Planctellipticum variicoloris: one gene and its partner. The protein of the gene in region 2 binds, or shares a complex with, the protein of the main gene of each other region. Links are inferred from orthologs where the notes say so. Each region holds a gene or a part of one and is shown on either strand. Other genes may lie near its edges.

What was found.
Region 1: the proteins of dnaB (region 2) and dnaG are in contact, whole or in part, in a crystal structure (PDB 2R6A), measured with the Geobacillus stearothermophilus proteins. The link is inferred for Planctellipticum variicoloris from one-to-one orthologs. Residues at the interface, in WP_033016901.1 of Geobacillus stearothermophilus: Ser13, Glu15, Ala16, Gln18, Glu91, Leu92, Asp94, Ala95, Val96, Pro97, Thr98, Ala99, Ala100, Asn101, Tyr104, Tyr105, Ile108; in WP_049624496.1 of Geobacillus stearothermophilus: Lys456, Leu457, Leu458, Pro459, Ala460, Asn463, Ala464, Leu467, Leu535, Leu536, Ile537, Ala538, Gln544, Glu545, Asp548, Tyr549, His552.

The regions. Positions count from the first base shown.
Region 1 is NZ_CP130886.1:7,216,580-7,222,396, reverse strand. Bases 1,480-4,352 are described here. They hold dnaG (DNA primase), read right to left. Parts: upstream 3,947-4,352; coding sequence 2,012-3,946; downstream 1,480-2,011. Other genes in these bases: rpoD (RNA polymerase sigma factor RpoD), read right to left, coding at 1,480-1,887. Outside these bases: more of rpoD, read right to left, coding at 229-1,479; SH412_RS28280 (hypothetical protein), read right to left, coding at 4,398-5,817. UniProt on the Escherichia coli protein: RNA polymerase that catalyzes the synthesis of short RNA molecules used as primers for DNA polymerase during DNA replication.
Region 2 is NZ_CP130886.1:5,175,669-5,181,510, reverse strand. What follows is about bases 2,405-5,302. They hold dnaB (replicative DNA helicase), read right to left. Parts: upstream 4,583-5,302; coding sequence 3,227-4,582; downstream 2,405-3,226. Other genes in these bases: rplI (50S ribosomal protein L9), read right to left, coding at 4,837-5,302; SH412_RS20135 (transposase), read left to right, coding at 2,664-3,257; SH412_RS20140 (IS4 family transposase), read left to right, coding at 2,405-2,472. Outside these bases: SH412_RS20145 (hypothetical protein), read left to right, coding at 1-565; more of SH412_RS20140, read left to right, coding at 1,171-2,404; more of rplI, read right to left, coding at 5,303-5,340; ssb (single-stranded DNA-binding protein), read right to left, coding at 5,458-5,842. UniProt on the Escherichia coli protein: The main replicative DNA helicase, it participates in initiation and elongation during chromosome replication. Travels ahead of the DNA replisome, separating dsDNA into templates for DNA synthesis.

The DNA of each region.
Region 1 (5,817 bases), 2.0 Mb from region 2 along the record:
CAACGGCGGAATTCACAATGGCGGAATGTCGAAAGGAAGAGCTTGTATCGCTGGCAATGTCAGCATCTCGCCCCCTTCTCACTCACCACCGACCACGCGCCACTCCTCGCTTCTTCGCCTTATCTGCGAAGCCCGATACCCGAATCCCGAAGCCCGCCTCAAAACGCCGACAGCCCGAACGAGTGACCGTCCGGGCTGTCAAAGCGTGGTGCAGAGACTGACTGCGAGTTACTTCGCGACGACCGCGGCGAGCTGATCCAGGAAACCCTTGAGCTGCTTGCTGCGGACGGGATGCTGGAGCTTGCGGACCGCCTTCGCCTCGATCTGGCGAACGCGTTCGCGGGTCACCTTGAAGATCCGACCGACTTCTTCCAGGGTGTAGGTGTAACCGTCGCCCAGACCGTAGCGGAGCTTGATGATCTCCCGCTCGCGATACGTCAGCGTCTTCAGGACGGATTCAATCTTGTCCTTCAGCATCTCCTGCGTGGCGGCGTTGACCGGGCTTTCGGTGGCGTCGTCTTCGATGAAGTCGCCGAAGTAGCTGTCTTCGCTCTCGCCGACCGGACGATCGAGGCTGATCGGATGGCGGGAGATCTTCATCACCCGGCGGGTTTCCTCCAGCGAAACGCCCGCGGCTTCCGCGGTTTCCTCAATGGTGGGCTCCCGGCCCTTCTCCTGCAGCAGCCGCTTGCTGACTTTGCGAAGCTTGGACATCGTCTCGATCATGTGGACCGGGATGCGGATCGTCCGGGCCTGGTCGGCGATGGCCCGCGTGATCGCCTGACGAATCCACCACGTCGCATACGTCGAGAACTTGTAGCCGCGGCGGTATTCGTACTTGTCGACCGCCCGCATCAGCCCCGTATTGCCTTCCTGGATCAGGTCCAGGAAGCTCAGGCCGCGATTGCGGTACTTCTTGGCGATCGAGACGACCAGCCGCAGGTTGCCGCCCGACAGATCCCGCATCGCCTGTTCGTACGCCGCGAACCGCTCGTAGATCGACTCCATCCGCTTCTGGAGGCTTTCGGGCGTTTCCAGCGTCATCATCTGCAGGTCGTGAAGCTCTTTCTGCAGGTTGGCGCGCTCTTCGCGGGCCGACCGCAGACTCTTGAGCCCTTCGATCTGCTTCTGCAGATCGCACATCCGGCGGGAGATCTGCTCCATCCGCTTCATGACCGGCTGCAGGCGCTGCGTCCGGAGGCTCAGCTCTTCCAGCAGCGTCACCATCTTGCGACGGTGGTTCTTGAGCTCGTCGTCGGCGGACTTGCGATCGTCGGCGGTGCTGTCCGGCGAGACCTTCTTCTCGAACGCGGCAATCGACTTGGCGCGGAGCTGTTCGAGGGTCTTCAGGTTGTGGGGCATCCGGCCGAGAATCTGGTTCTTCTCCAGCCCCTCCGTCACCGACACCTTGATCGTCCGGTCGAACGGCAGCTCGCCGTTGTGAACCTTGTTCAGCACGTCGATCGACGTCTTGAGGGCGTAATCGCTTTCGAGAAGCTGGCGGCGGAACCGCTTGCGGGTGATCTCGATCTTCTTGGCGAGAGAGATCTCCTGCTCGCGGGTCAGGAGGGGGATTTCCCCCATCTGCGTCAGATACATGCGGACGGGATCATCGATCCGCTTCGACTTGTCATCGGAAATCAGGTCGCGAATACGGACCGGCTTGGCCTTGACCTTCTTCAGCTCAAGCTGTTCCTGGTGCCTGGCGACGCGCTCGTCGGGAATGATCTCCATCCCGATTTCGTCCAGCGCCAGCAGCAGATTATCCAGCTTCTCGGGACTGACCGCTTCGTCCGGCAGGTAATTGTTGACCTGCGAAAACGTCAGATAACCCTGACCCCGACCGAGCTGGATCAACTGGTTCAAACTCTCGTCGAGTCTGTGCACGGAAACTCCTCCCGAGGAAACAAAAATGAAATACGAGTCATTTCCGGGTCGTCCGGCGAAGGAGGCAGCCACAGCCTCTTCGCAGAATCGGTTGAGCCGCCAACCGGCCCCGGAAACTGTTTTCTTACGATGTCTTCGCGGCACGCTGCTGATGAAATTGCATGGCCCGCTGAAGAGCTTCCCGCGTCTGGGTATTCAAGCCCGAGGCGCCTTCGGAATGTTCCAGAAGACGACCCTGCGAGGCCTGATGCGATTCACGCTTGCGACGCCATCGGAAACCGTCCAGCACACGCTGCAACAAATTGGGCGGGGCTCCAGCCCCTTCGGACCCGGCGGCATCCGGCGCCAGCTTCGATTCGACATTCTGCAACCGCGCCTGCTCGTCAATCCAGACAGCAAAGCTTTTCAGTTGCGGCGATTCCAATTGCGACAACACCTTCTCAAACGACGGCGGCAACCCGTGCTCCCACAGGTCGCAGCAGACACAGAACAATTCCCGGCACGGTTCGCGTCGAAAGTCGTCCGCTCCAATCTCACTCACGACCTCTGCAATCATAGGGGGGCAAGTAAAGAGGACCTGCAATAATTCGCACTCCAGCAGATCGTCCTTCCGCTGACTGCGCTGCAGGGAAACGATCTCCTCCCGCAGCGCGACCTGCGCCTCCCCGTCACCTGGTCCATCTACGGCGACTTTCCGCACGCGGGAAGTTTCGCTGCGGCCATCCCGCACCCGGCGCAACTCTCCAAGTCGTTTGCGAATTTCCCCTTCGGCAATCCCGAGCCTGACCGGTAGTCGGCTCAACAGAGCGTTTTCCTTGACCGTTCCTGCCACCCCAGGCGCAAGAACCAGCAATTCCAGCAGACCTTCGAGGACCCGCAAACGCCCGTCGGAACTCTCCGTCCCGAAACGTTCCACGAACACCCGCTGCTGATATTCCCAAGCCTCCGGCGCCGTGCGAATCAGTTCCTGAAAGGCCGCCGTCCCATACGCCGACAGATATTCATCCGGATCGAGCTCCTCCGGCAGCGTCAGAATCCGCAAATCGACGTCCTGGGCCAGAAAGCGGGGAATTGCCCTCTCTGCAGCCCGCACGCCGGCCTCGTCTCCGTCAAACACCAGCACCACCGTCCGTGCAAACCGCTTCAGCATCGTGACGTGCTGTTCGGTCAGGGCCGTTCCCAACGTGCCGACGACGTTCAACACGCCCGCCTGGTGGCACTTGATGCAATCGGTGTACCCCTCGACGACACAGACCATTCCAGTCTGCTTGATCGCTTCGCGTGCGTGATCTAACCCGTAGGCCAGCTTGCTCTTGGCGAAAACCGAACTCTCCAGCCCGTTGATGTACTTGGCAGCGCTGGAATCCTTGGCGTCTGGTAAAATCCTCCCTCCGAATGAGACCGGACGCCCGCGCTCGTCCCGGATCGGAAACAGCACCCGATCCAGCAGTCCGAAGAAGTCGGTGTACCCGGAGCCCGATTTGCGCTCGGAGACCAGTTTTGCGGCCAGCAGCACCTCCGTCGAAAACCGCCCGGAGGCGCGCTTGAGCAGCCATTCCCAGTCGTCCGGATGATAGCCCAGCCGGTAACGCGCGATCGTCTCGGACGTGAAACCCCGCGATTCCAGGTAATTCCGCGCCCGCTGAGCCGCCTGAGCGTTCAGCAGAAACTGGTGAAATTCCTGTTCGGCCCAGGCCACGACATCCAGCAGTTGAGGCCGTTCCGGGGAACCCGGAGGTCTGGCATCCCGAAACTGCGAGGGCATTTCCAGGCCGGCCCGCTGGGCCAGCAGCTCCAGAGCCTCCTTGAACCCGACGTTTTCATGCTTCATGACGAAGGAAAAGACGTCGCCTCCTTCGTTACAGACCCAGCAGCGGTAGGACTGCCGCACGGGATTGATCTGCATCGACGGATTGTGGTCGTCGTGGAACGGGCAGAGCGATTTGAACATCCGCCCCCCCCGCTCGGAATGAACCGTCACCGACTCGCCCACCAACTGGACGATGTCGGTGCGACTGCGCACCAGCTCTTTGAATTCTTCGGGGGAGACCGGGGTCAACGACGGCGCCTTACGGAACGACTGAGCAAGCTTCACACATCAGGGAACGCAGGCAGGCCGAGCCGCTCTGGCGGATTGATACAGGGTTGACTTCTAGCAGGTCTGAAGCAGGCGGCGGAGTGCGTGGGCACCTCTCTGCCGCGGCTGGGATTCTACACCACAGAGAACGTCGGTCAAGGACCTGAAAAACACCGATTTCCCCGAGAATCAACCGCAACTGCTTATGGATACAAGTGTTAAGAATCCAAAGTCCCATCCCGACTGGCTCGATCCGCCGGCATGCCCTGCCAATTCCCCTCCGCGTGAAATCGCCAAAGATTCGCTCAAGATTCCGTGAAATGGCTCACAAAGGACACTTGGTTTCCGGGAATTCGTCGCTTCCGCCATTCCGGATTGTCGCGAAATCGATCAATCTCCCCGTCAGGCAGCCGAAGCTCTTCCGTCTTCGGTGTCATTCAGGACGGTCTGCATCTGCCGGAAGTTCGCCGTTTGCGGTGATGTCTGCCGGATCCCGCAGCCGGAAGACGAGATCTCCTGGCCCCAAGCCAGTTTCATCAACCGGCGTTCCAAAGTTGTCCTGCTGGTCGGGACCGATGCAGTAGAGAACCAGTGACTTCCCTTGGCGTGCCATCCGCAACGGCCGCCCGTCATACGGATCCCGCGGCACATAAAACGAGGGATCCTCCAGCAGCGATTCCAAAGTGGCGGGAAACTCGCCGTGACGCAGGCGATACCGATGACACGCCAGAGCGGCGAGGCACAGCCGTTGATGGGCTTCGTTCCGACTGGCCGCCTGGTGCACGTGCCCCAGCGCCGGCAGCAGCAACCGCGTCATAATCCCCATCGGCCCCGCGGTCGTCCGGCTGGAAAGCTGCTTCGCCAGCGCCTCGCGCTGCGCAAACGACTCCGTCGCCGCCTCCTGCCAGCGCACCATGAATCTGCGGTAGATCTCAAGATCCTGGATGAGCAGGAAAACTCGGTAGACCGGGCTGATATTGGGCGGCCAGCCGTTCAGCCCCAGCGGCTCCTGAATGGCATCCATGTCGCGCCAGTCGGCCACCTGGCAGAAGGTCATCACCCCGAAGGCTTCTTCCATCCGCAGTGCGCGCTGCAGCCGTCGTGTGGCGGGCGTCGGCCGCCAGTCGGCCAGCACGGCCAGATCGTCCGGAGTGACCGGATCACGAGACAGAATCTGTTGCAGACTCTCGGCCGCCATTGCATCCAGGGCAAAGGCGACGAGCATTGAGATGATTGGCGGCTCCTCGCCAGCGTGTCCGGCGAGTTGGTGGATCGCCAGGACATTCTCCAATGCGCCTCGTACGTCGCCATCGGCGGCGCGGGCGCGGGCCTCCAGCGCCAGGTCACGGGCCAGCACCCGCAGATTCTGCGCTCCGGACAACCAGGTGGCCGGGCGATTCCAGTCTCGTCCAAAATCACAACCCGGAAGGCTGGTTCCCGCGCGAACCAGCCGCAACAGCGGCGCAATCTGCTTCAAGTATGCGCGAAACTCGGAGTCGTCCGGTCGAAGCTCCACTTTGTCGTCCGACAAACCCTTGAGCCAGGTTTCGTAGGCCGCCGGCTTCGGGTCCAGCAGGCCGCCGTCGAAGGCCTCCTGATACAGCAAGGCGGCGTTGTCGCGGTTCTGAACGGGAAGCGGAGCCACCGACTGGGCCTGCACGCGGGCTTCGGCCCGCAGCACATCCATCTGCTGACGGACAGCCAGATCGAGCGTTGAGAGCGTAACCAGATGCGCCAGAAACGCACCGGCCGCGAGTAGACTGAGCATTCCCGGCGACCAGTGGAGGGCGCGCGGCGGAGCATCCGCGCGACGGCGCAGCCCCCAGATCAACAGAACGATCTCGCCGGCCAGC
Region 2 (5,842 bases):
CGCGGCCGAACGTCCCGCGGGTCTCGACCTGACGCGGCTCGAGGAGAAGTTCGGCTGGATCCGCGACTTCCGGGAGGCGCTCGTGGACTGGAACGACTTGCAGGCGGTCAAGGACCACATGCTGGAGTTCCTGCGCGTGGCGGGCTACCACGCCGCCGCCGGCGAGACGCTGCGCCGGCAACTGGAGACGGTGGCCCGAACGCCTGCCGGTGAGCGTGCGGCGGCGCGGCTGGTGGAGTTCGTGAGCGAGCAGTCGAGCGGCGTGCTCCCCGGACAGAGTCTGCCGGCCAGCAGCGAAGTGCTGGAATCGCTGATCGGCAAGGGCAAGCGTTTGCAGGGCCAGCACAGCCGCGGCGGCTTTACGAAACTGATTCTGGGGATGGCCGCGTCGGTCGTGCGGATCAGCGAGGAAAAGATCTGCGAAGCCCTGAACGCCGTGCGGCATCGCGACCTGCTCGCGTGGATCGACGACCACTTAGGCAAGTCGCTGACAGCCCAGCGCCGCCAGGCCCTCCCCGTCCTTCCAGGAACAAAAGCCGGATCAACCGGGACCGCCAACAATTGACGATTTCGCGCAGCCCAGGCTCCGCCTGGGAACGCACTCTTCAGACGCTCCGCGTCCTCTTCTTCTTCGCCTTCCGGCTTCTCCTCACTCACCACTCCCCACTCACCACATCTTCGATCTTCTCCTCCCCATCCACCATCCACTAACCACAATCCACTCCAGCCTTTACAACAATCCGCGCAACAAACCCCCTATTTATGAAGGGGTCAAGGAAGTGCACTCGTGTCTGCGGACCTCCGCAGGCGTCCGGAATGACCCCTTCACCCGGGCCTGATCAGGGCCCAGCGACGGGCCACTCGCAAGAGTGGTCCGAGGGGCGCACCCCGTGTGCGCACAGCCTCGACGTCGAGCTTTTCCCGTTCACCCGGCCGCAAGACCGGCGAACCTGATCAAGTGTTTGAAACGCCGGGACTTCCACCGGTGCAACATCACCGCCAGACGGACTCCGGCGGGGAGAACGTAAAAAACTCCCCCGCCGGAGCCGATCGCGGTACGTACGGTGGGCGCCTTTTTGCTTAGGGCAGGCTCCCGCCCAATCTCGTTCGGCACGCTTTTTGCGCAGGCCGATTGAGATTGTAGTCTTTCTCCCTGCGGAGGGAGTGGCGATGGCGGAGAAGGGGCTGACGGAGGAGGAGCGGCGGGAGCTGATTGGTCCTTTGGCCGGGACCGTCCTGCTGCGGCGCATCTTTCCGCTGCTGCAACGATTGGCTCCCTGCGGGACAGAACGCGACACCGCTCGCAACCGGCAGCTGTTCTACAGCCAGTATGCCGCGCTCCTCCTGATCGGCTTCTTCAACCCCGTTCTCAAGTCCGCCCGGGCGCTCGTCGCAGCCTCGGGACTGAAAAAGGTCCAACAGCTCGCCGGCGGGCAAAAGGTCTCGGCCGGGGCCTTCTCCGAGGCCTCGTCCGTCTTCGATCCCTCGCTCCTGGAAGGACTCGTTCACGAACTCCGCCGCCAGTTCGCCCGGCATCAGTTCCGCGTGAGCCGCAGCGGTCGGCTGGGACGCCTTCCCAACCCGATCGTCGAACGTCTCGTCGCCGTCGACGGGACCGTGCTGTCGGCCTTGCCGCAGATCGCCGCCCGGCTGGGACGCGGTTCTCAAGGCCAGTGGCGGCTGCACACCCAGCTTCGCATTCACGACCAGAGGGTCGTGGCCTCGACCCTCACCGAGGAGCCGGCCAAAGGGCCGCACTCCGAGCGCGCCGTCACGCTCCAGCAGATCCAGGCCCGCGAACCGCAACCCGCCGGTGCGCCGGGAGACCTTTATATTCTGGACCGGGGCTATCGCTCGGCCGTGGTGTTCAACGAACTGGTCGAAGCCCGCTGCGACTACGTCTGCCGGCTCAATCGCGGGGACGGTCGCGTGGTCGAGGGACCGGTCAACGACGCGAACGGTCATGCGGTTCAACTCCCCGCGCTCACCGAAGCCGATCGCGCCGCGGGGGTCGTGGCGGATGAACTGATCGCGCTGGGCGGCGGCAGCGGAGCCAGTCCCGCAAGAACCAATCACGTCGTGCGGCGGATCACCGTCGAGCCAGTGCCCGGTCGACCAAGTTCGGCAAGGCAGGGGCGGCTTCGCAGCGACCAGACCGGGCGGGAAGGCCTGATCCTGGCCACGACGCTGCTGGATCTCCCGGCCGAACAGGTGGTGCTAATCTATGAATGCCGGTGGCAGATCGAGCTGTTCTTCCGGTTTCTGAAGCAGGTGCTGGGCTGCCAGCAACTGCTCTCGGCGAAGACGCGGGGCGTGGAGATCCAGCTCTACTGTTCGCTGCTCGCCGGGCTGCTCCTGGCCCTGGCGACGGGAGGCCACCTGTCGCGTCGAGCGTATGAAATGGTCTGTCTCTACATGACCGGCTGGGCCGACGACGAAGAACTCCTCGCCGCCTTCCCCCAGCCGCCATAGATTATGCAAGCACCGTGCCGAACGAGATTGGGCCCCCGCCTGCCGTCTTCAGTCTTCAGCCCCGCCAGCGTCTTCTCTCTTCTCTCGATCCACAACCCACCATCCATTCCAACGGCCCGTGCCGCCGCCGTTGATTCTGCGACCGGCGGTTGTCCGGGGGGGCGCGGCGCCTGTGGTCCCTGGTGACGAGCGTGCGCGATCCGAGGCGGCTCAGCGACCGGCAGGTGGCCGAGATCTATCGCCGACGGGGGAGCATCGAGCCGTTCTTGCGGGACTTCACGCAGCCCTGCGGGTGCGGCAAACTGCGGAGCCACAAGGCCGAGCATGCCGCGTGCGAACGGATCTGGTCGCTGCTGGGGCTGCGGGCGCTGCTGCTCTACGCCCGCCAGCCGCAGCCGGAGTCCGACGACGACCCATCGACGAGCGTGGCCCGCGTGCTGCGTGCATTCGGCCGGGCGCCACCGCAGCCGGATCTGCGTCCTGCCGCGGGGAAAACGCTGACGGCACGGCTGTCGACGGCACTCGTCGACCGGTCCGATCGTCGCGACAAACGGAGTCGGGGCTCCCCTCGCAAGCAATACGAACCGCCCGCGAAGCCCCCGCAGATCCCAACCGCAACCGCCGACCAGCGACTACAAGCGCCAACGCCCGCACCAGGTTCGACACGAAAAGGGTTTACCACGCAGCGCGGCATCCGAATTGCGGCCCGTCTGCCCCTCACTGACCGCCAGCCACGGATCACTGATCACTTCTTTCAGAACCCCGGCTCCATCATGTTGCTGTAGTCGGCGAAGCGCATCTGGTCGCGGATCCAGGTCAGATTCACAATGCCGGTGGGGCCGCTGCGGTGCTTGGCCACGACCACTTCCGCCAGGCCAGGGCGGTCCTGGGGATCGTACGCGTCCGGGCGATGCAGAAACATGACGATGTCCGCGTCCTGCTCGATGGCCCCGCTTTCGCGAAGATCCGCCAGCCGCGGCCGCTTGTCCTCGCGCAGCTCGACGCCGCGGTTGAGCTGCGACAGCGCGATCACCGGAACCATGTTTTCCTTGGCGATCCCTTTCAGCCGCCGGGTGATGCCGGCGATCTGCTGCTCGCGCGGCTGCCGTTTGTCCTCTGGTTCGATGAGCTGCAGGTAGTCGATAACGATCACCCCCAGCTTGTCGCGCCGCTTCAGCCGGCGGGCAATCGCGCTGATCTGAGCCACGGTCCGTCCCGGCTGATCGTCGATAAACAGCGGCAGCTTGCTCAGCTCGTTGGAGGCTTCGAGCAGCGCGTGCCGCTCGGCGTCGTCCAGTTCGCCCTTGCGGAGCCGGTGACCGTCCAGCCGGGCGCGAATGCACAAGAACCGCTCGGCAAGCTCCAGCTTCGACTGCTCAAGACTGAAGATCAGCACGCCGGCGCCCGCCTCCGAGGCGATCGCCTCGGCGATATTCACCACGAACGCCGTCTTTCCCATCGACGGGCGGGCGGCAAGAATCACCAGCTCTGTCGGCTGCATGCCGTTGGTCTGGCGATCCAGATCGCTGAAGCCGGTCGTCAGGCCGCTGATCGAGCCGTCCTTGTCGAACCGCGTGTTGATGCGGTCCAGCGTATCCAGCATGATTTCGTCCATGCCGATCTTCTGCGCCGACTCCTGCGACTCCAGAATCTGAAACACGCCCCGCTCGGCCTTCTGCAGCACGTCCTCGGTATCGTCGGTCCCCTCGTAGCAGTCCCGGAGAACCTCGGTGCAGACCTGCGTCAGGCTCCGCTGAATCCAGCGGTCGCGGACGATCTTGGCGTACTCGCGCACGTGGGCCGCGTGCGGAACGGTCTCCAGAATCTCCAGCAGATACGTGACTCCGCCCACCTCGTCGAGCTGCTGCCGGCGATCGAGCTCTTCCGCGAGCGTCACTGCGTCGATGCCGCGCACGCCGTTCTCGTAGAGCTTCAGAATCCCCGTGTAGATGAGCTGGTGCGCATCGCTGTAGAAGTGCGCGGCGATCAGCGTATCGGCGACCTCGTCGATCGCATTGTTCTCGAGCAGAATGCTCCCCAGCACGCTCCGCTCCGCGGCCAGATTCTGCGGCGGGAGCCGACCTTCAAAAGCGTCCGACGTCCGTGCCATGCCCCGTCCTTTGGCGAATGTCTTCTGATCCATGCGTGCCCCGAAGAAGCGAGAGATGCTGCGGCCCCGGCGGCCAAACGCCCCGGGGTCTCGCGAAGACGCTCCAGCCCCGGTCAGCCGACCCGTGTGCCGGCGAACTACCCTACCAAGTCGACGCGGCCGCTCAAGAACTTTCGAGCGCAATCCGCCAATGCAAATCGCCCGCGGACTGATGCCGCGGGCGATCGTGGAAATCTCGCGAGATTCTGCGGGATCTACTTCTTGGCGGCCGGAACCACCCAGACCTTCACCTCGGTCTTCACTTCCGGATGGAGCTGCACACGCACGGTGTACATCCCCAGTTCCTTGAGCGGTCCATCCAGCTTAATGTGATCGGTCTCGACGGCGTAGCCGGCGGCCTTCAGGGCCTTGCTGATGTCCGGACCCATGATTGAGCCGTACAGGTGGCCTTCCTCGTTCGCGTTGGCTTCGAGGGTCACGCTGTACTTGCTGATCGCGTCGGCCCGCTTGACCATATCGGCCATCCGCTGCTTGCGGAGATCTTCGATCTGCTCGCGATGCCGTTCCACATTCCGCTTATTCATGGCGGTGGCGACCGTCGCGAATCCTTGCGGAATGAGATAGTTCCGGGCATGGCCGGGCTTGACCTTGACGATCTCCCCCTGCTTGCCAAGGAATTCCACGTCTTCAGCCAGAAGCAGTTCCACCTGACGGGAAGTGCGGGGCATGCCGGATGCGGTGACGTTCTTGCGAGCCATGATTTCTGTCTTTGGTGATTGGTGATTCGTTATTTATAGTCAGTTGATTGGTGTTTGTGATGGTCGGCGGTCATGGAATCCGTCCTGGCACTCGACTCCAGACTCTCGTCTCTCGACTTAAAATGGAACTTCGTCATCCGGCGGACCCCCGCCGTACCCGTAATCGGAAGTGCTGTCAGAAAACGATTCGCTTCCCGCGTCCTGCGGCTGTTGCTGCTGCGGAGCTGCCGGGCGTCCGGAATCCCGACGCTGTCCGCCGCCGCCGCCACCCTGACCGCCGCCGCCATCGCTGCGGCTGCCGAGCATCTGCATCGACTCACCGATCACCCGCAGCTTGCTGCGCTTCTGACCGGTCTCCTTATCGTCCCACGTATCGAGCTGGAGTCGACCTTCGATCAGCACCGGCCGGCCCTTCGCGAGGTATTCCCCCGCCACTTCGGCCTGCCGCCCCCACAGCGTCACGTCAACAAACGTCGTCTCTTCCCGGCGGGAATTGGTCTGC